3 regions of the Nocardiopsis sp. NPDC057823 genome follow, and region 1 is predicted to be linked to each of the others. Evidence: riboswitches for the same ligand, from Rfam matches in the RefSeq annotation. Region 1 holds a riboswitch; each other region holds the start of a gene.
What was found. A riboswitch is a leader RNA that binds a small molecule or an ion and turns the genes downstream of it on or off. The one in region 1 is predicted to bind thiamine pyrophosphate.
Positions count from the first base shown of each region.

Region 1 (7,605 bases):
AGCGAGACCGCCGAGCTCGGCGACATCCCCGCCTTGCCGCCCGACCCGACACTCGTACTGATCGACTCGGCGACCACGAACAGCAGCGCCACCATGATGAGCGTCTGCGGATCTATGCCCGAATAGGGCCCGATGAGCAGGATGGCGACAGCACTGACAACGATGATCCCGATGTAGACACGCGCGCCCCCGGGAAGAGCCCGCACCCTCGTTCACCTCCCACCAGCGACGACCGGACTGTCATGGTTTCACCGGTTCTGTTCTACCACCAGGACCATCCCGTGAAGGAGGAAGCGGCCAAGATCGCCGCGGCGGCGGTGTGAAGCAGAGCCATGAACATCGTCGTCCCCTCTCCCCTGAACGGCATGCCGCCTTTCCCCGGGCACGCCGCGTAAATTACCCCATTCGTTGGATATGGCGTCCAGTTTAACGGGCCCCGAAGGCACCCGGATTCCCCACAACCCGAACCATCGGCGCCACGGACTCCGAAGGGGATGCGAAGTTCCGGAGTATGGAATTACTAATTCAATTAGCAATCACGGGTGACTACCCTGAGTGACCATCGCCTTCGGCGGCGTGATCGCGGAAGACCGGAACCCGAGCCCACTTGCCTGGCAGCCCCCCGCAAGGCCATCAGCTCCGACTACACAAAGTGATCACCCGTGGCCACTCCCCGCACTCGCAGGAAAAATCATTCCGAGTCGATCACAGGCCGGGTCGGCCGAAGGGGGTCGGGCGTGTCGCAGGAGAGGACGAAGGCGTCACCCGGAAAGTCCGATGACCAAAAACCCCCACACCATAGGGGAATCCGAACACCCATTCCCAAGAAATAGCGCAAAACCCCATCAAGGCCGCATCATATGACAAGATCCCAGAAAACCCGCAAGACACCAAAAAGGCGGAAGCTGGCATTCCAGCTTCCGCCCAGGGGTGTTCCGGACTTCCGAAAAAAGAACCGGGTCCGTGCGGGAACCGCGTCCGTGCGCGGCTCAGGCGAACGTTCCGGGCCCCGCCGCCTCGCGGGCCGCCTGCTCGTCCCGGGCCCGGGCGAGCCGGCCCAGGACCTTGTCCCGCAGGTCCAGCGGGACCGGGTCGCACCCGCAGTGCTTGGCGACGAGCTTCTTCACCGCCTCGTCGAGCCCGTACTCCTCCAGGCAGGGCTCGCACCCGTCCAGGTGCCGCCTGATCTGCTCGCAGTTGTTCTCTTCCAGCTCCCCGTCGATGTACGTGTAGAGCTTGTCGAGCACCTCGCTGCACGGGGTGTCCCCGTGACGACCCTGGCCGCTCATCGCCGATCTCCTCGATCCGACCCGTCCTGACCCCGCCCGCCCGCGGACGATCCAGAGGCGGCGGCGCCGGCCGTGGCGCGCACCGCGGGGAGGAAGCCGCGGTCGACCGCGTACTCCTCCAGGAGGGACCGGAGCTGGCGGCGCCCCCGGTGCAGCCTGGACATGACCGTTCCGATCGGCGTCCCCATGATCTCGGCCACCTCCTTGTAGGCGAAGCCCTCGACGTCGGCGAGGTAGACCGCGATCCGGAAGTCCTCGGGCAGCTCCTGCAGCGCCCGCTTGACGTCGCTGTCGGGGAGGTGCTCCAGGGCCTCGGCCTCGGCGGACTTCAGGCCCGCCGCCGTGTGCGAGGCGGCCTGCGCCAGCTGCCAGTCCTCGACGTCCTCGGTGCCGGCCTGCTTCGGCTCGCGCTGCTTCTTGCGGTAGGAGTTGATGAAGGTGTTGGTGAGGATGCGGTACAGCCACGCCTTGAGATTCGTCCCCTCCTTGAACTGGTGGAACGAACCGAACGCCTTGGCGAAGGTCTCCTGTACGAGATCCTCCGCGTCGGCGGGGTTGCGGGTCATGCGCAGCGCCGCGGAGTAGAGCTGGTCGAGAAAGGGAAGCACATCCCTCTCGAAGCGCTCTTCCCGCTCCTCGGCTGTCTCCTGGCCCTGATCCAAGCCCGTCGGCCTCCTCGCACTGGTCCCGGCTGGGAAATCCGTACCTCCAAGATACGGTTCCCCGGCACGGGGCCGCGCATCGGCACCACGTGGCGTGGACAACGCCTCCTCGCGTTCGAGGCACGCACCGGCGATCGGCATGGTCTGGCGGTCCTCCTCGGAAAATCCCTGGTGGCGGTGGGACCGGGGCCCTCCCCGGTCGCGGTGTTCGGTCACAACAACGGCCGCCGCCCGCTGATTCCGGTCCGGACACGGGCCGAAGGTCCCCTCCTCGCGGAACTTCGCCGATCGGACGCGTCCGGGGAGGTGAGGCATGGCAGAGTGCGGGTAAGACCCTTTGAAGGATGGGAGAGGAGTGCACGTGCGACCGTCCTCGACTCCGGCCTCCGACCGCCCCCGGTCACCGGCGGCCCAGTTCGCCACCCCCGACCGGCTCTCCGACTACTGGCGGTTCTACTGGGCCGTCGCCGAGGCGCAGATCGCCCGCTGGCTCCCGGAGGTCCCCTCCCGGCTGCTGGACCTGTCCAGCCCGGACTACCAGGGGACTCCGCGCGCCGTCGCCGCGGGACACGACGTGGTCGCCCTGCTGCCCTCCGCGGACTCGGCGGTGCGCAGGCCGCTGCGCCTGGTCAACGGACGCGCCGCGGTGCCCCGCCCGGCCCGCCGCGGGCGGCTGCGCCAGATCGTGGGGGACGCGGCGTTCCCGCGCTTCCTGGCCGCCGAGAGCTTCGACGGGGTGATCGCCGACAACCGGGTGCTGTCCCGGCAGCTGGCCACCGAGGAGTCGGTGGCCGAGATCGCCCGGGTGCTGCGGCCCGGCGGCCGGGTCCTGCTGTGCGTCGACTCGGTGGTGCTGGGCATGGCCCTGCTCGCCGAGCAGGACTGCTGGCCCGAGCTGAGCCACGCGCCCAGCGCCGACGTCCTGCTGGTGCCCTGGCCCGACGGGTCCATCACCCGCTGCTTCACCGCCGAGCAGCTCACCGACACCCTCACCGAGGCGGGCCTGGAACTGGAGTGGATCAAGCCCCGCACGGTGCTGTCGGCGTCCACGGTGGAGATGATGCTCGCCCGCGACCCGCGTTCGATGAACCGGCTGGTCGAGATGGAGCTGCGCGCCACCGAGTCCGACGACTACGTCGGCGTCCACCTCGTCGCCGCGGCCCGCAAGCCCCTCTAGATCGTGTTCGGCGGATGCCCTCGAGCGTTCCGGCGCTCGCGCCGAATGCCGGGAGCGGCCGCGGGGCGTTCTCTCGCAAGACGGCCGGCGCAGGTCGGCCCGTCCGAGCGCGGGCGGCGCGGTGAGAGGCGGCCCCACGGCCGCGACCCGGAACGATCCGCCGAACACGCCCTGGCGCCCGCCCTCCGAACACCCCCTGTGCCATGGGGGTTCCGGGGGCCCGGAGGAGGCGCCCAAGGGAAGAGGCCCGGCGGAGGCGTCCACGGGAAAGCGCGGCGTGGGCCGTCCGCCGGGGCCGGTGATCGGCGAGGACCTGGACGCAGCACCTAAGGCTCCGGCCCTCGAGGGCCGCCGACGGCACGGCCGTGCTGGGCCGGAAACGGGCCGGCGGTACCGCCGCCGGCCCGTTCAGGGACGCCCGGTGCGCGTCCGGGCCGTCAGGGCCCCGGGGTCACCCGGACCGTTCGGTGATGGGCAGGTACACCCGCCCGCCCTGCTCCCCGAACTCGGCGGACTTGTCGGCCATCCCCCGCTGGATGGCCTCGACCGTGTCCAGCCCGTTCTCCGCCGCGTAGCGGCGCACGTCCTGCGTGATCTTCATCGAGCAGAACTTGGGCCCGCACATGGAGCAGAAGTGCGCGGTCTTGGCCGGCTCGGCGGGCAGCGTCTCGTCGTGGTACGCCGTCGCCGTCTCCGGGTCCAGCGACAGGTGGAACTGGTCCTTCCACCGGAACTCGAACCGCGCCCTGGACAGCTCGTCGTCCCACTCCTGCGCCCGCGGATGCCCCTTGGCCAGGTCGGCGGCGTGGGCGGCGAGCTTGTAGGTGATGACGCCGGTCTTGACGTCGTCGCGGTCCGGCAGCCCCAGGTGCTCCTTGGGGGTGACGTAGCAGAGCATCGCGGTGCCGTACCACCCGATCTGGGCGGCGCCGATCGCCGAGGTGATGTGGTCGTAGCCCGGTGCGATGTCGGTGGTCAGGGGGCCGAGGGTGTAGAACGGCGCCTCGCCGCACAGCTCCTCCTCCAGGCGCACGTTCTCCGCGATCCTGTGCATGGGCACGTGCCCGGGGCCCTCGATCATCACCTGCACGTCGTGGGCGCGGGCGATGTGGGTGAGCTCGCCCAGCGTGCGCAGCTCCGCGAACTGGGCCTCGTCGTTGGCGTCGGCGATGGAGCCGGGCCGCAGCCCGTCGCCGAGCGAGAACGTGACGTCGTACTCCCGGAGGATCTCGCACAGCTCCTCGAAGTGGGTGTACAGGAAGCTCTCCCGGTGGTGGGCCAGGCACCAGGCGGCCATGATGGAGCCGCCGCGCGAGACGATGCCGGTGACCCGGCGGGCGGTGAGCGGCACGTACCGCAGCAGGACGCCCGCGTGCACGGTCATGTAGTCCACGCCCTGCTCGCACTGCTCGATCACCGTGTCGCGGTAGACCTCCCAGGACAGCCGGGCCGGGTCCCCGTCGACCTTCTCCAGCGCCTGGTAGATGGGGACGGTGCCGACCGGCACGGGCGAGTTGCGCAGGATGCGCTCGCGGGTCTCGTGGATGCGCTTGCCGGTGGACAGGTCCATGATCGTGTCGGCGCCCCAGCGGGTGGCCCACACCATCTTCTCGACCTCCTCCTCCACCGAGGAGGTGACGGCCGAGTTGCCGATGTTGGCGTTGATCTTGACCAGGAAGTTCTTGCCGATGATCATCGGCTCGGACTCGGGGTGGCGGCGGTTGGCGGGAATGACCGCCCGGCCCACCGCCACCTCGGAACGGACGAACTCGGGGTCCAGGCCCTCGCGTTCGGCCACGAACCTCATCTCGGGGGTGATGGTCCCGGCCTTGGCGTGGGCGAGCTGGGTGTCGGCCCCGTTGACGGGGGTGCGGGAGCGGATCCACTCCCCGCGCAGGGCGGGCAGCCCGGCGCGGACGTCGATGTGCGCGGTGTCGTCGGTGTAGGGGCCGGAGGTGTCGTACAGGTCGAAATGGCCGCCGTCGGTGAGTCCCACCCGGCGCCCGGGGATCCGGAGGGTGAAGCCCTCGGGGGTCTCGATGTCCCGGTAGACCTTGGATGATCCCATGATGGGACCGGTGGTCACCCGGTGCTCCCCGGTGGTGGGACCGGTGTCACGGCTCTGCGAAGCCGTCATGGCATGCCTCCCTACGTCGGAATTACCCGAACAGGTTCTGCGGTCGGCGACACCGTTGAGCCGCCCTCTCAGCCCGCCATGGCGCGAGCTCCCGCGTTGCGTTATCCCGTTGTGGGGCACGGTCGGGCCGTACCCGGGCGCGCCCGCGTTCACGGGCGGCCCCGGACACTGTACACAGGGACACCCCGGTCCCGTCCAGGGGTGCAGGGGGACCCGGAGGCGGGCCCCGGGGTCAGAAGAGGGTGTCCGGCTCCGGCCCCGACCCGGCCGCCAGCGGCGTGAGCAGGTCGGGGCGGTTGTTCTTGATGGTGTTGACGTCGGTGGACACCTCGTCCGCGACGAGCCGGTCCGCCGGGGTGTCGGCCATGATGTGCATCAGCTCGTCGGGCCCGGTGGCCGGGTCCAGCCACGCCGCCCAGTCCTGCCGGGGCACGATGACGGGCATCCGCTCGTGGATGTGCGCGAGCGCGGGGGCGGCCTCGGTGGTGATGACGGCGCAGCTCCACACCCAGCCCGCCGGGTCCTCCTCGGGGGCCTCGGGGTCGCGCCAGCGCTCGAAGATCCCGGCCATCGCCAGCGGCTCGCCGCCGCCGGGGTAGTGGACGGAGTAGGGCTTCTTGTCCGCCTTGGCCTTGCGCTTCTTGTGGTCGGGGTCGGTGGCGGGCGAGGTGCTGGCCTGGACCGTGCCGTCCCTGCCGACGAGCTGCCACTCGTAGTAGGCGTCGGCGGGCAGCAGGCAGCGGCGGCGCCGGAACGCCGTGCGGAACGCGGGCTTGTCGGCCACGGTCTCGCTGCGCGCGTTGATCATCCGGTAGCCGATGTTGCGGTCCTTGGCCCAGGAGGGGATCAGCCCCCAGCGCAGGGTGTGCAGGGAGCGCGGCCCGGGCGCGGCCTCCTCCCCGCCCTGCGGGGGCGGGCCGAGGACGGCGTACACCGGGCGGCCGGGCGAGATGTTGTAGTCCGGCTCCAGCTCCTCCAGCGGCGGCCAGGCGCGGGTGTCCACGTCCTCGCCGGGCAGGGACTCCTCCGGGAGGCCGAAGTCGAGCCGGAGCTGCTGCACGTTCCTGGACTGGGCATAACGACCGCACATGCGTCCGATCCTACGCCGACGGCACCCGCTTCCCATCCGTGACATCCGAATCCGCGGGCGCTCCCGCCCCCTCCGCGCCCCCGCGGCCGTCGCGGCCCGCGTCCCGGGAGCGGTCGCGCAGGGCGACCGCACCCCCGGCGACCAGCAGCAGGCCGCCGGCCGGGCCCAGGGCCCAGGGCGCCCACGAGTCCAGGGAGCGCAGCAGCAGGGAGCGCACCCGGGCCTGCTCGGCGCGGCCCGCGATCTGGTTCTCCCGCAGGCCCAGCTCCGCGTAGAGCAGGTGCGCCTCGCCGGAGGCGTTCTGCGGGCGCAGCGTCTCCAGCCGCGCCTCGTGGGCGTTGACGACCGTGCCGGACACCGGCTCCACCCAGTAGGTGCGCGTGAGCTCCAGCCAGCGGCCGGCGGTGACCGTGCCCTCCGCTCCGGGGGTGAACAGCCACGCGGGGACCTCGCGGGCCGACTCGGGCACCTGGGTCGCGGGGATCTCCTGGGTGTAGCGGCGCACGGTAAGCCCGGCGACCTCGTCGGTCCCCTGGAACTCCATGACGGGCGCGGCCCGCACCTCGGCGTCGTAGAAGGGGTGGTCGGCCTCCCCCACCCCGGGGGGCCAGGAGAACACCAGCCCGGCCTGGCGGACCGCCCGGTCGCCGTTCACGTGCTCGCCGCAGCAGTTGACGGCGCGGCCGGTGTCCCGGTCGACGATGGCCCGGCGGCTCCAGTGGTCGATCATGGCGCCCTCGGCGACGGTGTCCACCGACATCTCCCAGGCCGACCAGTCCGGGCCGTGGGCCTGGGCGCTGACGGACGTGTTGCGGACGATCCGCACCCCGTCCACCCACGCCCACCGGGACGTGTCCAGGTACCCGGCGCCGTCGGCGACCATCGTCACCTCGAACCGGCCCTGGGCGGGCAGCACCGCCACCCGGTCGTACACGTACAGCGGCAGCATCGCGGCCAGGGTCAGCAGGAAGGCGCCGACCGCCGCCGGGACCGTGCCCCGGGGCAGGGTGCGCCGCCCCGCGGTGTCGTCCGCGCTCATGTGCGGGCCTCCTCGTGGTCGCTCTCCCGGCCGCCGGCCTCCGGGGCGGGGCCGTCACCGTTCCACGGCCGGCTCCGGGGCCGGTCCGGGGACCGGCCCGGGCCCGGCGGGCCGGACGCGCCGCGGGCGCCGCCCGTCCCGCGCGGGTGGGCGTCGGCCCGGGACGGGTCGGGGCGCTGCCCCAGGGCCAGGACCAGGCGGGCCAGGGCGG
Region 1 covers NZ_JBHVLR010000001.1:770,867-778,471, reverse strand. The annotation lists gene ACFVNO_RS03585 (HD-GYP domain-containing protein) at 1-140, opposite strand, end outside; gene rsrA (mycothiol system anti-sigma-R factor) at 990-1,289, opposite strand; gene ACFVNO_RS03575 (sigma-70 family RNA polymerase sigma factor) at 1,286-1,951, opposite strand; gene ACFVNO_RS03570 (methyltransferase domain-containing protein) at 2,307-3,128, shown strand; gene thiC (phosphomethylpyrimidine synthase ThiC) at 3,580-5,265, opposite strand; TPP riboswitch at 5,259-5,370, opposite strand; gene ACFVNO_RS03560 (SOS response-associated peptidase) at 5,498-6,355, opposite strand; gene ACFVNO_RS03555 (DUF3068 domain-containing protein) at 6,366-7,394, opposite strand; gene ACFVNO_RS03550 (alpha-(1->3)-arabinofuranosyltransferase) at 7,391-7,605, opposite strand, start outside.

Region 2 (7,605 bases), on a different contig from region 1:
ACGAACTGCTGGGTCCGGGGATCTTCGGCCTGGTACACCACGCCCATGCCGCCCGATCCGATGCGGCGGCGGATCACGTAGTGGCCGATGCGCTCCGGCAGCTCCTCACCCATGGGGAAACCTGCCGACATTGCCATCGAGTACTCATCCCCTCAAAAGACCGCATAACCGCCACGTCCAGCTTATCGGCCGGGGGAATGGGTCACCATTGGCTTGTACGGGCCCCGACGGGGCCGTTGTGGTCTGTTCGGCGCCGCCGGGAAGTCTGGGGGCTCCGGCGGTCGGTCCCTCGTCGGACGACCACCACCGAGTATGACGGAAAATCCGGGCGTGCGGTTCCCCTCCACCTGTCCGAACTGGCCGGTTTCGGTCTCCGGGAAGGGTGTTTCGGTCCGTGTGTGCCCGTCCCACCCGCCCCGTCCTCCGTACCGGCCCCCGCGGACCGGCGGCCCGTGCCGGGCACCGCCGTGCCCCTTCTCACCCCGCGTCCCGCGACCGGTGCCGCGGCTACCGGCCGCGGGACGGCCCCGGCGGGTCAGCGGCCGTTGAAGACCGCCTTGCCGGGCCCCTGCTCGATGAAGCTGCGCATGCCGGTCTTCTGGTCCTCGGTGGCGAACAGCCCGGCGAAGTGCAGGCGCTCCATCTCCAGCCCGGTGTCCAGGTCGGTCTCCAGGCCGCGGTCCACGGCCTCCTTGGCGGCGGCCAGCGCCACCGCGGGGCCGTCGGCGAAGCGGGCGACGAAGGCCACCGCCTCGGCGTAGACGTCCTCGTCGGCGACGACGGCGTCCGCCAGGCCGATCTCCTTCGCCTCGGCGGCGTCCACGTGGCGGCCGCTGAAGATCATCTCCTTGGCGCGGGCCGGGCCGATGAGCCGGGGCAGCCGCTGGGTGCCGCCGGCGCCGGGGATCACGCCGAGCTGGATCTCGGGGACGCCCAGCTTGGCCTTGCTCCCCACCACCCGGAAGTCGGCGGCCAGCGCCAGCTCCAGGCCGCCGCCCAGGGCGTAGCCGGTGACGGCCGCGACCACGGGCTTGGGGATGCGCGCCACGGCGGTCAGCGCCTTCTGGAGGTCGCGGGCGTACTCCAGCATCTGCGCGTGGGTGCGCTCGGCCATCTCCTTGATGTCGGCCCCCGCCACGAAGAACCGCTCGCCGCCGTAGACCACGACCGCTCGGGCCGCCGGGTCGGCGGCGACCTGCGCGGCGGCCTCGGCGATCTCGGCGGTCAGTACCGCGTTGAGCGCGTTCACCTTGGGGCGGTCCAGCCGGATCACGGCGACCGCCGGGTGCTCGGGGTCGGTCTCCACGCGCACGAACTCGGCCACGTGCTCCACCTCTTCGCTTGTCGACGTCAGTGTCTGGGTCCCAGGGATTCCTATCACCCGGGTCACGAGAACAGCAGTACCAGGGTGCCCAGCCTGGCGGACAGCGTGTAGGCCGCCGCCAGCAGCAGCAACGCCCCGACCGGCAGCAGCGTGTCGGCGGTGCGCCAGCGGCTGTGCCGGGCGTGGCTGCGCCGTCCGGTGCCGAACGCGCGGGCGTCCATGGCGGTGGCCATGAGCGTCCCGGTGCGGATGGCCCGCACCAGCAACGCGAACATCCGCCCGAAGAACAGCGCGACCATCCGCACCGGGTTGCGGCCCGCCTCCAGCCCGCGGGCCCGCCGGGCCAGGGTGATGGTGCGCCACTGGTCGGCCAGCAGCGGGACCAGCCGCAGCGCGGCCAGCACGCCCATGGCCGGGCGCTCGGGCACCCTCAGCCTCTGCACCAGGCCGTCGGCCATGTCGGTGGGGTCGCTCCCGGCGGCGGCGAGCAGCCCGGGCAGGGCGATGGCCAGCAGGCGCACCGCCGCCCCCACCGCCCCCTCCAGGCCCTCCTCGCCGTACAGGTAATTGACCAGGCCGCTGGACAGGCCCATGAGGACGAACGGCCCGCCCAGGACCAGCAGGGTGCGCCGGTCCAGGCCGCTGAACGGCACCAGGGCCAGCACGCCCAGCAGCACCACGCCGCCGGTGACGGCGTCCACCGCCGGGACCAGGCCCAGGCCCAGGACCAGCGCGGCCAGCAGCTTGGCCGCGGGGTTGAACCGGGTCAGCCAGGTGCGGGCGCCGCCGTCCCCGGGCGCGTCGAAGGTCAGCGCGTCCGCGACCGGCGCGTTGGTCTCACGGTCGGCCACGGGTGCCCCCCTCCGCCGCGTCGGCGCGGCCCGTCTCCTCGGCCCGGCCGCCGGCGACCCGGATCCGCACGTCGGCCAGGCGGCGCAGCAGCAGCTCGTCGTGGGTGGCCATGACGACGGCGCGGCCCTCGGCCCGCAGTCCGCCGAGCAGTTCCACCAGCTCGGTCCAGGTCCGGGTGTCCTGGCCGAAGGTGGGCTCGTCCAGGACCAGCACGTCGGGGGCGTGCGAAGGGCCGGAACTCAGCGCGGTGGCGACCGAAAGCCGCCGTTTCTCTCCCCCGGAAAGCGTGTACGGGTGCACGTCGGCCAGCGCGGTCAGCCGCAGGCGCTCCAGCAGCTCGCCGACCCACGCCTCGGTCTCCGCCTCGCCCCTCCCGGCGCGCAGCGGGGCGAACCTCAGCTCGTCCCGGACGGTGCCGGTGACGAACTGGTCCTCGGCGTGCTGGAACACGGTGCCCACGTGCCGGGCCAGCCTGCGCGCCGGCCAGCGTGCCAGCGGCCGCCGGTCGGCGTCGGCCAGCGGGCCGTGCGGCAGGACGGCGCCGCGGTGGGGGCGGGACAGCCCGGCCAGCAGGGTGAGCAGCGTGGACTTGCCGGCGCCGTTGGGCCCGGTCAGCGCGGTGGCGGTCCCGGCCCGCACCGCGACGTCCACGTCCTCCAGGACCGTGCGCCGGGGCGGGACGCGCACGCCCAGCCCGGGCGGGGTGCGGGCGTCCACCCCGGCGGCCCGCAGCAGCACCGGGCCGCCGGGGGCGGCTCCCGGGGAGGGGTCGGGCTCGTGCCCGGGCACCCACACGCCCTGCGCGGCCAGCGCCGCGCCGTGGGCGGCGAACACCTCGCGCGGCGGGCCGTCGGCGGCCACGCCGCCCCCGGCCTCCAGCACGACCACCCGGTCCACCAGGTCCACGACCTCGGCGACCCGGTGCTCCACCAGCACCATCGTCGCCGAGGTCCGCTCCAGCAGGCGGGCGAGCACCCCGCGCACGAGGGCGGCCCCGTCCGGGTCGAGGTTGGCGGTGGGCTCGTCGAGCAGCAGCAGGCGCGGGCGCATCGCCATCGCCCCGGCGATGACCAGGCGCTGCTTCTCGCCGCCCGACAGCGCACCGGTGGGGTGGCGCGGACCGTAGGGGAACCCGACGGCCTCCAGCGCCTCGCCCACCCGCTCGCGGATCTCCTCCGGCGGCACGCCCAGGTTCTCCGGGCCGAAGGCGACGTCGTCCCCGGCCCGGGCCATGACGATCTGCGACTCGGGGTCCTGGGCGACCAGCCCGACCCCGGCCCGGCCGCGGCGGGCCCGCTCCCCGTCCACCAGGAGCAGGCCCTCCTCCTCTCCGCCGATGGCGCCGTCGTCGCCGGTGAGCCCGGCCAGGGCGTGCAGCAGGGTGGACTTGCCGGTGCCGGAGGCGCCGAGCAGCAGCACCCGTTCACCGGGCCCGACGGCCAGGTCGACGCCCCGCAGGGTGTACGCGTCCCGGCCCGCGTGCCGCCATCCCCAGCCGGAGAGCTCGACGCGGGCGCCCGGGCGTCCTCGGTCGGCCACGGTCAGCCCTTGGCCGAGGCGAAGGGGGCCAGCGCGCCGGAGCGGGCCAGGGCGGTGGTGAGCAGGCGCGCGCCGACCCCGGCGATGACCGCGGCGCTGATCACCACGATGACCCCGTAGATCACCTGGTAGTGCAGCGGCCAGGTGACGTTGTAGGCGATGTTGTCGCGGATCGCCGGGGAGATCCCGGCGACGGCGGCGGCCAGGACGGCGACGCCCATGCCCCAGCGGCGGTAGCCGAAGGCCAGGAAGACCAGCTCGGGCAGGATGCCCTGGAGGGTGCCGTCGAGGAGGACCATGACCCCCCACTGGGTGCCCAGGACCGCCGACACCGAGGCGGCGGCGATCGAGGTCAGCAGGGCGGCGCCGGGCCTGCGGATGATGAGCCCGCCCAGGACGCCGGAGATCAGCCACATGCCGTAGACGGCCGCCTGCCCGGGCGGGAACGCCGCGAACAGCGGGGTGGTGATGGACCAGACGATGTTCCAGAGCCAGAACACGACGCCGACGGCGACGCCCAGCACGGCGGCGACGACGATGTCGACGGTGCGCCAGCCGCGTGCCCGCGACCTGATGTCGGCCCAGGTGCCACCGGGGGTGGTGTCGGTGCCCATTCGATGTGTCCCTTCGTCGGTGTGACGAGGGGCGGATACGGCCAAGAGCGGCACCGGGGCACTGCGGCGCCGGAAGCGGACCTCCGGCGCGCGAGACGCGCCATCGGTGGCGGTTCCCACGACTTCCTTCGCCGGCATTACCCGGATCAGGTGTGTAAGGGTCTGCGGACTTTCCGCACTCTCAGCGCTCACGCGCTCCCCTGTCGGTTCGCCCCCATTATGCGCCATATGCCGGAGAAGGCCAGTCCTGTGCCGTGCCGTCTCACCTCCCGGGACGCCGCGGGGGCCGGCCCCGAACCGGGACCGGCCCCCGTCCCCTCCCCGGGGACTGCTCCGGAGGGCCCTCCCCGGGCCCCTCCGCGCCTTGCGGTCAGGCGTCCTCGTCGCCCTCCTCCTCCTTCTTGGGCGGGGCCGCCGACGGGTCGCCGAAGCGGGGCGGCGACGGGGCGAAGGACTCCGCGGGCAGGTCGGCCGCGGCGCGGTTCATCGTGGCCTGCCAGATCGGCCCCGGCAGCGTGCCGCCGTAGACGATCCCGTAGTACCGGCCGCCGATCCACACCCCCTGGAGCGGGTTCTGCTCCCCGCCCCGGATGTCGCCGACCACCACGGCCGAGGCCAGGTTGGGCGTGTACCCGGCGAACCAGGCGTAGGCCGCGCTGTCGGTGGTGCCGGTCTTGCCCGCGGCCGGGCGGCCGATGCCCAGGCCGTTCGCGGTGCCGCCCTTGAAGGTCTGCTGGAGCAGGTGGTTGACGCCGTCGGCCACGTGGGTCGGCACCGCCCCCTCCTCGCAGTGCGAGCGCATCCGGATCTCGCGGAAGTCCTCGTCGCCCTCGCGGCCGATGGTCACGGAGGACACCGGGCGCGGCTCGCAGTACTCGCCCCGCGCCGCGAAGGTGGCGTAGGCGTTGGCGACGGTGAGCGGGGAGACCTCCTGGTCGCCCAGGGTGAAGGAGCTCCACACGCCCAGCGGCTCGCCGTCGGCGCGGTGGATGCCGGTCCGCTCGGCCATCTCGGCGGTCTCGCACAGCCCCACCCGCCTCTGGAGCTGGGCGAAGTAGGTGTTCACCGACCCCTTGGTCCCGCTGATCATGTTGTGCGAGCCCGCGTCGCTCTCACCCGCGTTGTTCACCTTCCACGTGGACATCGTCCCGCCCTCGCAGTTGGCCATCCCGCTCACGGAGACGCTCTTGGGCGAGTCGAAGCTGGTCCCGTACTTCAGCCCCTTGTCGAGCGCCGCGGCCAGGGTGAACGCCTTGAACGTGGACCCCGCCTGGTACCCGTGCGAGCCGCCGTCCTCGTGGTCGACGGCCAGGTTGATGGAGGTCGTCCCGACCTCCTCCTCGTCGAACCCGTACCGCATGTTCTGGGCCATCGCCCGGACCTTGCCGGTCCCGGGCTCCACCAGCACCTGCGCGGCGAACTTGGTGGTGTCCCCCGGGGGCACCCGGGAGTCGATGGCCTCCTGCGCGGCCGCCTGCATCCCCGAGTCCAGGGTGGTGCGCACGGTGATGCCGCCGCGCCCGAGCAGGAACTCGCGCTCCGCGGGGTCCTCGGCCAGCTCCTCGGAGTCCTGGAGCCAGCGCATCACGTAGTCGCAGAAGAACGGCTGCTCGCTGTGGTAGCAGCTGCCGCCGCGCGGCGTGGGGTCCAGCCGCAGGTCGGCCCCGCGGTACCGGTCGGCCTCCCCTTCGGACAGGTGGCCGGTGGCGACCATGCGGTCGAGCACCAGGTCGCGCCGTTCGGCGGCGGCCTCGGGGTTGGCCAACGGGTCGTAGTAGGAGGGGGCGCGCACCAGGCCCACGAGGGTCGCCGCCTGGCCGGGGTCCAGCCGGTCCGCGGTGGTCGAGAAGTAGCGGCGGGCCGCGATCTCGATGCCGTGGGCGCCGGAGCCGAAGTAGGCGAGGTTGAGGTAGCCCTCCATGATCTCGTCCTTGCTCAGGCGGTCCTCGACGTCGATGGCGTAGCGCAGCTCGACGAGCTTGCGGACCAGGGTCCGCTCGCTGGCGCGCCGCACCCCCTCCTCGTCGGTGGCCTGCTCGATGAGCAGGTTCTTGACGTACTGCTGGGTGATGGTCGAGCCGCCCTGGGTGTCGCCCTGCGCGGTGCGCGTGGCGGCGCGCAGCAGGCCGCGCAGGTCGAGCCCGGCGTGTTCGTAGAACCGCTCGTCCTCGATCGCCATCAGCGCGGCCGGGACCCAGGGGCTGATGTCCGCCAGGTCGACGACCTCGCGTTCGCGCCGGGCCACCTCGGCGATGGGCTCGTGGTCGACGTCGGTGATGAGGACCCGCTCGGTCAGGCGGTGGATCTCCAGGTCGGCGGGCAGCGCCATGAACCCGGCCGCGGCGTCGCGGGCGGCCAGCCCCAGGCCGCCCGCCCAGGGCAGGATCAGCGCCGCGGTCAGCAGCCCCGCCAGCGCGCCCGTCCCCGCCAGTCCCAGGATCGTCCTGCGTCTCTCCTCCGGCCGGCCCTTCCGGTTCGGCTCCGTCACGTCGTCCCCCCAACGCCGTGTGGCCCCCGCCCGCGCTCGGCACGGGCGGGGCACTGCTGCGTCGACCACCCTCGCAGGGACGGGCCGCCGCGGACGGCGCGGGATCGGGCGTGTCACTGAAACTCTTCATCAATCCATGGCAAAGCCAACAGATCGGACATCGCTCACGCCAGGTGCACTACTCAACGAAACGGGCATTTCAATTTCTCGACATCGAGACGAAACGAAGCCGCACGGCACGGCCCGCCGCACCGATGCACCGAATCCGGGACTAGCCGACTTCCATGGATCATTCCGACACACGGACATGTCCGCAATAAGGTCGGACCCCTCCTCCGGGCATTTGGTCATCCCTACCCATCCGCCACACCCCTGCAACATGACCGATGAGTTTTCCGACTTTTCACCACAGAGAACGGCAGAACAACCAGAGAGACCCCCGAAACACGTGTCTCTTTCTGACCGATTTGCGTAGTTTACGCAGGTGAAACCAGTCAAATACCAGCAGAAAGCCCTTACAGCCAGTGTGACGAGGATCACATAAATTATCCGGCCCTGGCACTCCGCCAAACCACACGAGAGGGCACACGATAGAGAGCGGAGGGCACCGAAGCCGCAATCCGGACAGAATCCGATCCGGGCCCTTCATTAACTCCGTCTTGCCTCGGATTAACTCTGGGTTATTTCTGCCCGACGTCGACCGAAGCGCCTCCCCGAAACGCCCGAACCACGACAATTACGGTGTAGCCAGTGATCGGACGCCTGCCCATCCTCGACATCTCTCCGGA
Region 2 covers NZ_JBHVLR010000004.1:184,360-191,964, forward strand. The annotation lists gene ACFVNO_RS09550 (protein kinase) at 1-113, opposite strand, end outside; gene ACFVNO_RS09555 (enoyl-CoA hydratase-related protein) at 536-1,324, opposite strand; gene ACFVNO_RS09560 (energy-coupling factor transporter transmembrane component T) at 1,387-2,175, opposite strand; gene ACFVNO_RS09565 (ABC transporter ATP-binding protein) at 2,162-3,715, opposite strand; gene ACFVNO_RS09570 (ECF transporter S component) at 3,718-4,329, opposite strand; TPP riboswitch at 4,436-4,541, opposite strand; gene ACFVNO_RS09575 (transglycosylase domain-containing protein) at 4,700-6,817, opposite strand; gene ACFVNO_RS09580 (alpha-1,4-glucan--maltose-1-phosphate maltosyltransferase) at 7,568-7,605, shown strand, end outside.
Region 2: another riboswitch for thiamine pyrophosphate. It lies ahead of ACFVNO_RS09570 (ECF transporter S component); the one in region 1 lies ahead of thiC (phosphomethylpyrimidine synthase ThiC).

Region 3 (7,605 bases), on a different contig from region 1:
TCCTCGGCCTCGGTGACGGCGCGCACCACCACGATCCGGCGGGCGCCGGCGTCCAGGACCTGGTCGACGTTGTCGAGGTCGATGCCGCCGATCGCGAACCAGGGGCGGTCGGTGCCCAGGGCGGCCGCCCGCTCCACCAGCCCGGTCCCGGCCGCCGGGCGGCCCGGCTTGGTGGGCGTGGCCCAGACCGGGCCCACGCAGAAGTAGTCGCTGCCCGGCTCCTCGGCACAGGCACGGGCGGTGTCGATGTCGTTGTTGGAGCGCCCGATCAGCGGGTCGGCCCCGATGACGTCGCGGGCCATGGGCACCGGCAGGTCGCGCTGCCCCAGGTGGAGCACGTCGGCGCGCACCGCGCGGGCGATGTCGGCGCGGTCGTTGACCGCGAGCAGGGCGCCGTGGCGTTCGCACGCCTCCCGCAGCACCTCCAGGGCCGCGAGCTCCTCGCGCGCCTCCAGGCCCTTGTCCCGGAGCTGGACGATGTCCACTCCCCCGGACAGCGCGGCGTCGGCGAACTCGGCGAGATCGCCGCGCTCGCGGCGGGCGTCGGTGCACAGGTACAGAAGGGATGCGTCCAGGCGCTTGCGCAGGCTGGTTCCGTGGCTGGTCCTCACGCCCACCAGCCTAGGCCCTGGCCCCGGCGGGCCCAAGGGGGCGGGCGACGCGGGCGCGCCCACCCCGGCAGGGGCGTCAGAAGGCCAGGCTCTGGGCGCGGCGGCGCACCTCGGTGCCCCGGTTCTCGCGCATCGCCTGGATCGGGGTCCCGGGCAGCGTGTCGTCCGGCGTGAAGAGCCAGCGCAGCGCCTCCTCCGTGGAGTAGCCCGCGTCGCTGAGCAGGACCAGCGTGCCGGGCAGCCCCTTCACGAGGTCGTCACCGTCGACGAAGGCGGCCGGGATCGAGAGTTCGCCGCCGCGGACCACGCCCATGAGCCGGTTCTCGCGGATGAGCGTCTTGATGCGGTTCGGGCTCACGCCCAGAGGCGCGGCCGCCTCCTTGAGGGTCAGCCACTCGCCGACCAGGGTGTCGAGATTGGTATCGCTAGATGTCACCCCACCAATCTGCCACAGGCCCGGTCCCGCGGACACCACGCACGCCGCGGACACCGGCTCCGGCCCCCGGATCGGGGGGCCGTAGTATGTGGGGCGAACACAGACGTCCCGCGGGAGCCGGGTGGACCCGGCTGAGAGGGGGGCTGCCGCCCCCGACCGCACGAACCTGATCCGGATCATGCCGGCGAAGGGAGCGGAGGCAGCACCGTGCGCACCCCTGAGACCGAACGGCGCCCCGACACGATTCGTCCTACCTCTGGAGGGCCGGAGGGCGGCCACGGCGTCGTCGTGGTCGGCGGCGGCCTGGCCGGCCGCGTGACCGCCTGGCGGGCGGCACAGGCCGGGCACCGGGTCACCCTGGTCGAACCCGACCCCGTCACCGACCCGGCCGGGGCCCGGGCCGCGTCCACCGTCGCGGCGGGCATGCTCACGCCGGCCACCGAGGCGGTGTTCGGCGAGGAGCCCCTCATGGAGTTCGGCATCCGGTCGGCCTCCCTGTACCCGGACTTCGTCGCCGAACTGGAGGCCGCGAGCGGGCTCGGCGTCGGCTACCGCACCACCGGAACACTGCTGGTCGGCTTCGACGCCGACGACATGGCGGTCCTGGACCGCCTGCACGACCTCCAGAAGCGCCTGGGGGTGGAGACCGAGCGCCTGAGCGGCCGGGAGTGCCGGCGGCTGGAGCCGATGCTGGCCCCCGCGGTGCGCGGCGGCGTGCTCGCCCCCCGGGACCACTCGGTGGACCCGCGCCTGCTGCTGCGCGCCCTGGCGGTGGCCGGGGAGCGCGCCGGGGCCGCGGAGGTCCGCGGGCGTGTCACGGCCGTGCGCTCGCCCGGCGCCGGGGGCGCCCGGCTGGGCGCGGTCCTGGACGACGGCCGGGAGCTGCCCGCCGACCAGGTGGTGGTCGCCGCCGGGTGCTGGAGCGACCGGATCGACCTGCCCGAGCCCGTCGTGCCGCCGCTGCGCCCGGTCAAGGGGCAGCTGCTGCGCACGCGGGTGCCCGCCGGGGAGCCTCCCCTCGTGGAGCGGACGGTGCGCGGCCTGGTCCGGGGCTTCCCCGTCTACCTGGTGCCGCGCGCCGACGGCGAGATCGTCATCGGCGCCACCCAGGAGGAGCTGGGCTACGACACCTCCCTGACGGCGGGCGGGCTGTGGCAGGTGCTCCGGGACGCCCGCGAGCTGGTCCCCGGCGTGACCGAACTGGAGGTCACCGAGACCTGTGTGGGCCTGCGCCCCGGCTCCCCGGACAACGAACCCCTGCTGGGCCCCACCCGGGTCCCCGGCCTGCACCTGGCCGGGGGGCACTTCCGGCACGGGGTGCTGCTGACCCCGGTCACCGGCGAGGTCATGGCCCGTGCCCTGACCACCGGGACCCTGCCCGAGTACGCGGAGCGGTTCGCCGCCGACCGCGCAGGCGAGACGACGTGGAAGTGAGAGTTGTGGAGCTGATCGTCAACGGCGACCGCCGCGAGGCCGCCGACACCACCACGGTCGAGGAGATCGTGCGCGACCTGACCGCCGCCGACGGCGGCGCCATCCCCGGCGGCATCGCCGTCGCCGTCAACGACGAGGTGGTGCGCCGCGCCGCCTGGGCCGGTACCCGGCTGGGCGCGGGCGACCGCGTCGACGTCCTCACCGCCGTCCAGGGGGGCTGACCGTGACCGAGCACATCGACGACCCCCTGGTCATCGCCGGGGTCTCCTTCGGGTCCCGGCTCATCACCGGCACGGGCGGCGCGCCCTCGCTGGAGGTCCTGGAGGAGGCCCTGACCACCTCCGGCACCGAGCTGACCACCGTGGCCATGCGCCGGGTCACCCCGGGCGCCCGCGGCTCGGTCTGGGACGTGCTGGAGCGCAACGGGATCCGCCCGCTGCCCAACACCGCCGGGTGCTTCACCGCGGCCGACGCGGTGCGCACCGCCCGGCTGGGCCGGGAGGCGCTGGACACCGACTGGGTGAAGCTGGAGGTCGTGGCGGACGAGCACACGCTGCTGCCCGACCCGGTGGAGCTGCTGGAGGCCGCCGAGCGGCTGGTGGACGAGGGGTTCACCGTGCTGCCCTACACCAACGACGACCCGGTGCTGGCCCGCCGGCTGGAGCAGGTCGGCTGCGCGGCGGTGATGCCGCTGGCCGCGCCGATCGGCTCGGGGCTGGGCATCCGCAACCCGCACAACCTGGAGCTGATCGTGGAGCAGGCCGGGGTCCCCGTGATCGTGGACGCCGGGATCGGCACCGCCAGCGACGCCGCCCTGGCCATGGAGCTGGGCTGCGACGCGGTGCTGCTGGCCAGCGCGGTGACCCGCGCCGAGGACCCGGTGCTCATGGCCCGGGCGATGCGCGACGCGGTCCGCGCCGGGCGCGCCGCCCGGCTGGCGGGGCGCATCCCCGTGCGGCGGCACGCCCGCGCCTCCTCCCCGGCCGCCGACTGAGCGGAACCCCGATGCGCGCGGGCCCCGCCTCCGGCGAGGCGGGGCCCGCCGGAAGAGACCTCGAACACGTGGGGACCGGGTCCCTTCCGTGATCATGCGAGCGATCCGGAACCGAATGCGCTCGGCGAGCGACGAAGATACACGGGGGACGCGGTCACCGACCGGCGGTCCGGCTCAGGCCGGAGCGCACCGCACCGACCCGGCCGCACACGGCGTCATCGCTGGTCAGAGCACTGACCGGGGGCCATCGGGAAGGCCACCGGTGCGGCGGCACCGCGGCGTTGCCCCCATCCCCTACCGTGAAGAGGGGTGCGCACCGCCCGGAAGCGGGGCCCGGCGCACCCCAGGACGACCCAGGACCGCACGCCCCACCCCCCGTGGAGCAGGGGCGGCGCGGCCGTGAACCGCGGGGCAGACCCGGGACGGGCTTCCGCTATCGTGTCGGTTCGACACCCGGTGTCGGGTACGCGCCACCGACCGCGACAGCCCGCGCTCCCCGCAGCAAGGACACTACTCCGCCGTGGACATGACGACTTCCGACCCGCTCGTGGGCGCCACTCTGGACCAACGCTACTTCGTGGAGTCCAGGATCGCCGGAGGCGGGATGGCGACCGTCTACGTCGCCCACGACCTGAGGCTGGACCGCCGGCTGGCGTTGAAGGTCATGCACCCTTCGCTGGCCCAGGACCCCACCTTCGTCCAGCGCTTCATCAACGAGGCGCACTCCGTCGCCAAGCTCTCCCACCCCAACGTCGTCCAGGTCTTCGACCAGGGCGAGGACCGGGGGCACGTGTTCCTGGCGATGGAGTACGTGCCGGGGCGCACCCTGCGCGCCCTGCTCAAGGAGCGCGGGCGGCTGTCCGCCCGCGACGCGCTCCAGGTGATGGCGCCGGTGCTGGCCGCGCTGGGCGCCGCCCACCAGGCCGGCATGGTGCACCGCGACATCAAGCCCGAGAACGTGCTCATCACCGAGGACGGCCGGATCAAGGTCGCCGACTTCGGCCTGGCGCGCGCGGTGGAGCAGTCCACCCAGGGCCTGACCCGCACCGGGACGCTCATGGGCACCGCCGCCTACCTGGCGCCGGAGCAGATCGAGCGGGGCACCGCCGACGCGCGCACCGACGTGTACGCGGCCGGGATCATGCTCTACGAGCTGCTCACCGGCAGCCAGCCGCACACCGGCGAGACGCCCATCGCGATCGCCTACCAGCACGTCAACGAGGACGTCCCGCGTCCCTCGCACTTCCTGCCGGGCCTGCCGCCGGAGGTGGACGCCCTGGTCACCAAGGCCACCGAGCGCGACCCCCGCTACCGGCCGGGCAACGCCGGGCAGTTCCTGGCCAAGGTGCTGGAGGTGCTGCACCGGCTGCCGCAGACCCCGGAGACGGGCGGCCCGCTGCCCCCGGTCGCCCCGGCGGCCGCCGCGACGGCGGCCGTCACCGCCCCGCAGCTCATCGCGGGCGGGGCCGGGCCCGGGACCGAGAACGCCACCATGGTCGTGGAGATGGGCCCGGGCGCCCCCTACCGCGATGACGACGACTACGCGGACGACTACCCCGGGGACGGCCCCCCGGGCCGGCGCCGCGGGGTGCTGCTGGGCGCGGGCGCCGCGGCCCTGGCCCTGATCGTGTTCGTCGCCGGGTGGTGGTTCCTGGTCGGGCGGTTCGAGGAGGTGCCCGAGGTCGTCGGCGCCGAGCAGGAGGCCGCCTGCGCCGCGGTGCGCGACGCGGGGCTGAAGTGCCTGGTGGCCGACGAGGCCGTCTACAGCGACGAGGCGGCGGGAACCGTCGGCACGGTGGACCCCGAGGCCGGCGAGCGGCTCTCCCCCGGCGACGAGGTGACCATCAGCCTGTCCAAGGGGCCGCGCGAGGTCGAGATGCCGGACTTCACGGGCGAGGACATCTCCAACGCGCTCAAGGAGATGGAGGAGCTGGGGTTCGCCCCGGAGAACCTGGAGCAGAACGTCGTCGACGCCGAGGACGTCCCGCCGGGCCAGGTCATCTCCACCGACCCGGAGCCCGGGCAGGTCGCCGACCGGGAGTCGACCGTCACCTTCGAGGTGAGCCGCGGCATCGACGTCCCGCCGGTGGCCGGGCAGAAGGTCGAGGACGCCGAGCGGACGCTGACGGAACTGGGCCTGACGGTGAACATCGTCGAGGTCGAGAGCGACAGCGTCGACGAGGGCCTGGTGATCAGCCAGAACCCCGACACCGGCGCCACCCTGAGCGCGGGCAGCGTGGTCGAGCTGACCGTCTCCACCGGTCCGCCGGGGGTGGACATCCCCAACGTCGTGGGCATGAACGTCCGCGACGCCAAGGAGGAGCTGGAGGAGGCCGGGTTCAAGGTGAAGGTGGAGCGCATCCTGGGCGGCCGGATCGTCGCGGAGCAGTCGCACACCGGCAGGGCGCCCGAGGGCACCGAGATCACGCTCACCGCGACCCCCTTCGCGTTCGAGGGCGAGGACGACGACTGACCCGGTACGGGTGAGGTGTGAGGGGCGGCGCGCCGGAGCGCCGCCCCTCCCGCGTCCGGGGCCCGGCCGGGTGCGGACGCGCGGGGGGCGTCACGGACCGGGGCGGGATAGGGTCACCGCCATGGAGAGCAGTGAGGACATCCGGGTCCTGGTCGTGGACGACCACCCCATGTGGCGCGACGCGGTCGCGCGCGACCTCGACGAGGCCGGGCTGACCGTGGTCGGCACGGCGGGCGACGGCGCGAAGGCGCTGCGGATCGCCCCCGCGGCCCGGCCCACCCTGGCCATCGTCGACCTGCACCTGCCGGACATGACGGGGGTCGAGCTGACGGCGGGCCTGACGGCCCTGGCCGAGCCTCCCCGGGTGCTGGTGCTGTCGGCGAGCGGGGCCGGGGACGACGTGCTGGCCGCCGTGAAGGCCGGGGCCACCGGCTACCTGGTCAAGTCGGCGGGCCGCGACGAGCTCCTGGACGCGGTACGGCGGGTGCACCGGGGCGAGGCCGTCTACACCGCGGGCCTGGCCGGGCTGGTGCTGGGCGAGTACCGCAGGCTCTCGTCCTCGCGCGAGCGCGACGCCGACGACGGCGCCCCGGCGCTGACCCCGCGCGAGACCGAGGTGCTGCGCCTGGTCGCCAAGGGGCTGGCCTACAAGCAGATCGCGGAGCGGCTGTCGATCGCCCACCGCACGGTGCAGAACCACGTGCAGAACACCCTCACCAAACTGCACCTGCACAACCGGGTCGAGCTGGTGCGCTACGCCATCGACCGCGGCCTCGACGACTGACCCGGCGCGGGTCGGGGGACGGGCCCCGAAAGGACCGCGCGACGGGGCCCTCCGGACGGCGCAAAGCGGTACAGGGGGCCCGTTCCGGGCGGACCGCGGCGGAGTTCGGACGGTGTTCACCGGCCCGGGTTGGCCTGGGATCGCCCGTACCACTATGGTCTAGACCATATGGCGCCAAGCGCCGTGGAACCCACAACGTCGAGGAGATTCGTATGCGCGTCGGGGTGCTGACCGGTGGCGGCGACTGCCCTGGTCTGAACGCGGTCATCCGGGCCGTGGTCCGCAAGGGCATCAAGGACTACGGCTACGAGTTCGTCGGTTTCCGGGACGGCTGGCGCGGCCCCCTGGAGGGCGACACCATGCCCCTGGACGTCGAGGCGGTGCGCGGCATCCTCCCGCGCGGCGGCACCATCCTGGGCTCCTCCCGCACCAACCTCATGAAGATCGAGGGCGGCGTCGAGCGCGTCAAGGACAACATGGCCGGCCTGGGCGTCGACGCCCTGGTCGCCATCGGCGGCGAGGACACCCTGGGCGTGGCCCGCCAGCTCCACGACCGCGGCGTCAACGTGGTGGGCGTGCCCAAGACCATCGACAACGACCTCAACGCCACGGACTACACCTTCGGGTTCGACACGGCCGTCAACATCGCCATGGAGGCGATCGACCGCCTGCACACCACGGCCGAGTCGCACCACCGCGCCCTGGTCGTGGAGGTCATGGGCCGCCACGCCGGCTGGATCGCCCTGCACTCGGGCATGGCCGCGGGCGCCAACGTCATCCTCATCCCCGAGCGCCCCTTCGACATCGACGAGGTCGTCGCACACGTCGAGAGCCGCTTCCGCACCCAGTACGCGCCGATCATCGTGGTCGCCG
Region 3 covers NZ_JBHVLR010000003.1:148-7,752, forward strand. The annotation lists gene thiE (thiamine phosphate synthase) at 1-611, opposite strand, end outside; gene ACFVNO_RS06510 (Rv2175c family DNA-binding protein) at 688-1,047, opposite strand; TPP riboswitch at 1,148-1,257, shown strand; gene thiO (glycine oxidase ThiO) at 1,291-2,481, shown strand; gene thiS (sulfur carrier protein ThiS) at 2,487-2,702, shown strand; gene ACFVNO_RS06525 (thiazole synthase) at 2,717-3,475, shown strand; gene pknB (Stk1 family PASTA domain-containing Ser/Thr kinase) at 3,996-5,948, shown strand; gene ACFVNO_RS06535 (response regulator transcription factor) at 6,070-6,732, shown strand; gene ACFVNO_RS06540 (6-phosphofructokinase) at 6,945-7,605, shown strand, end outside.
Region 3: another riboswitch for thiamine pyrophosphate. It lies ahead of thiO (glycine oxidase ThiO); the one in region 1 lies ahead of thiC (phosphomethylpyrimidine synthase ThiC).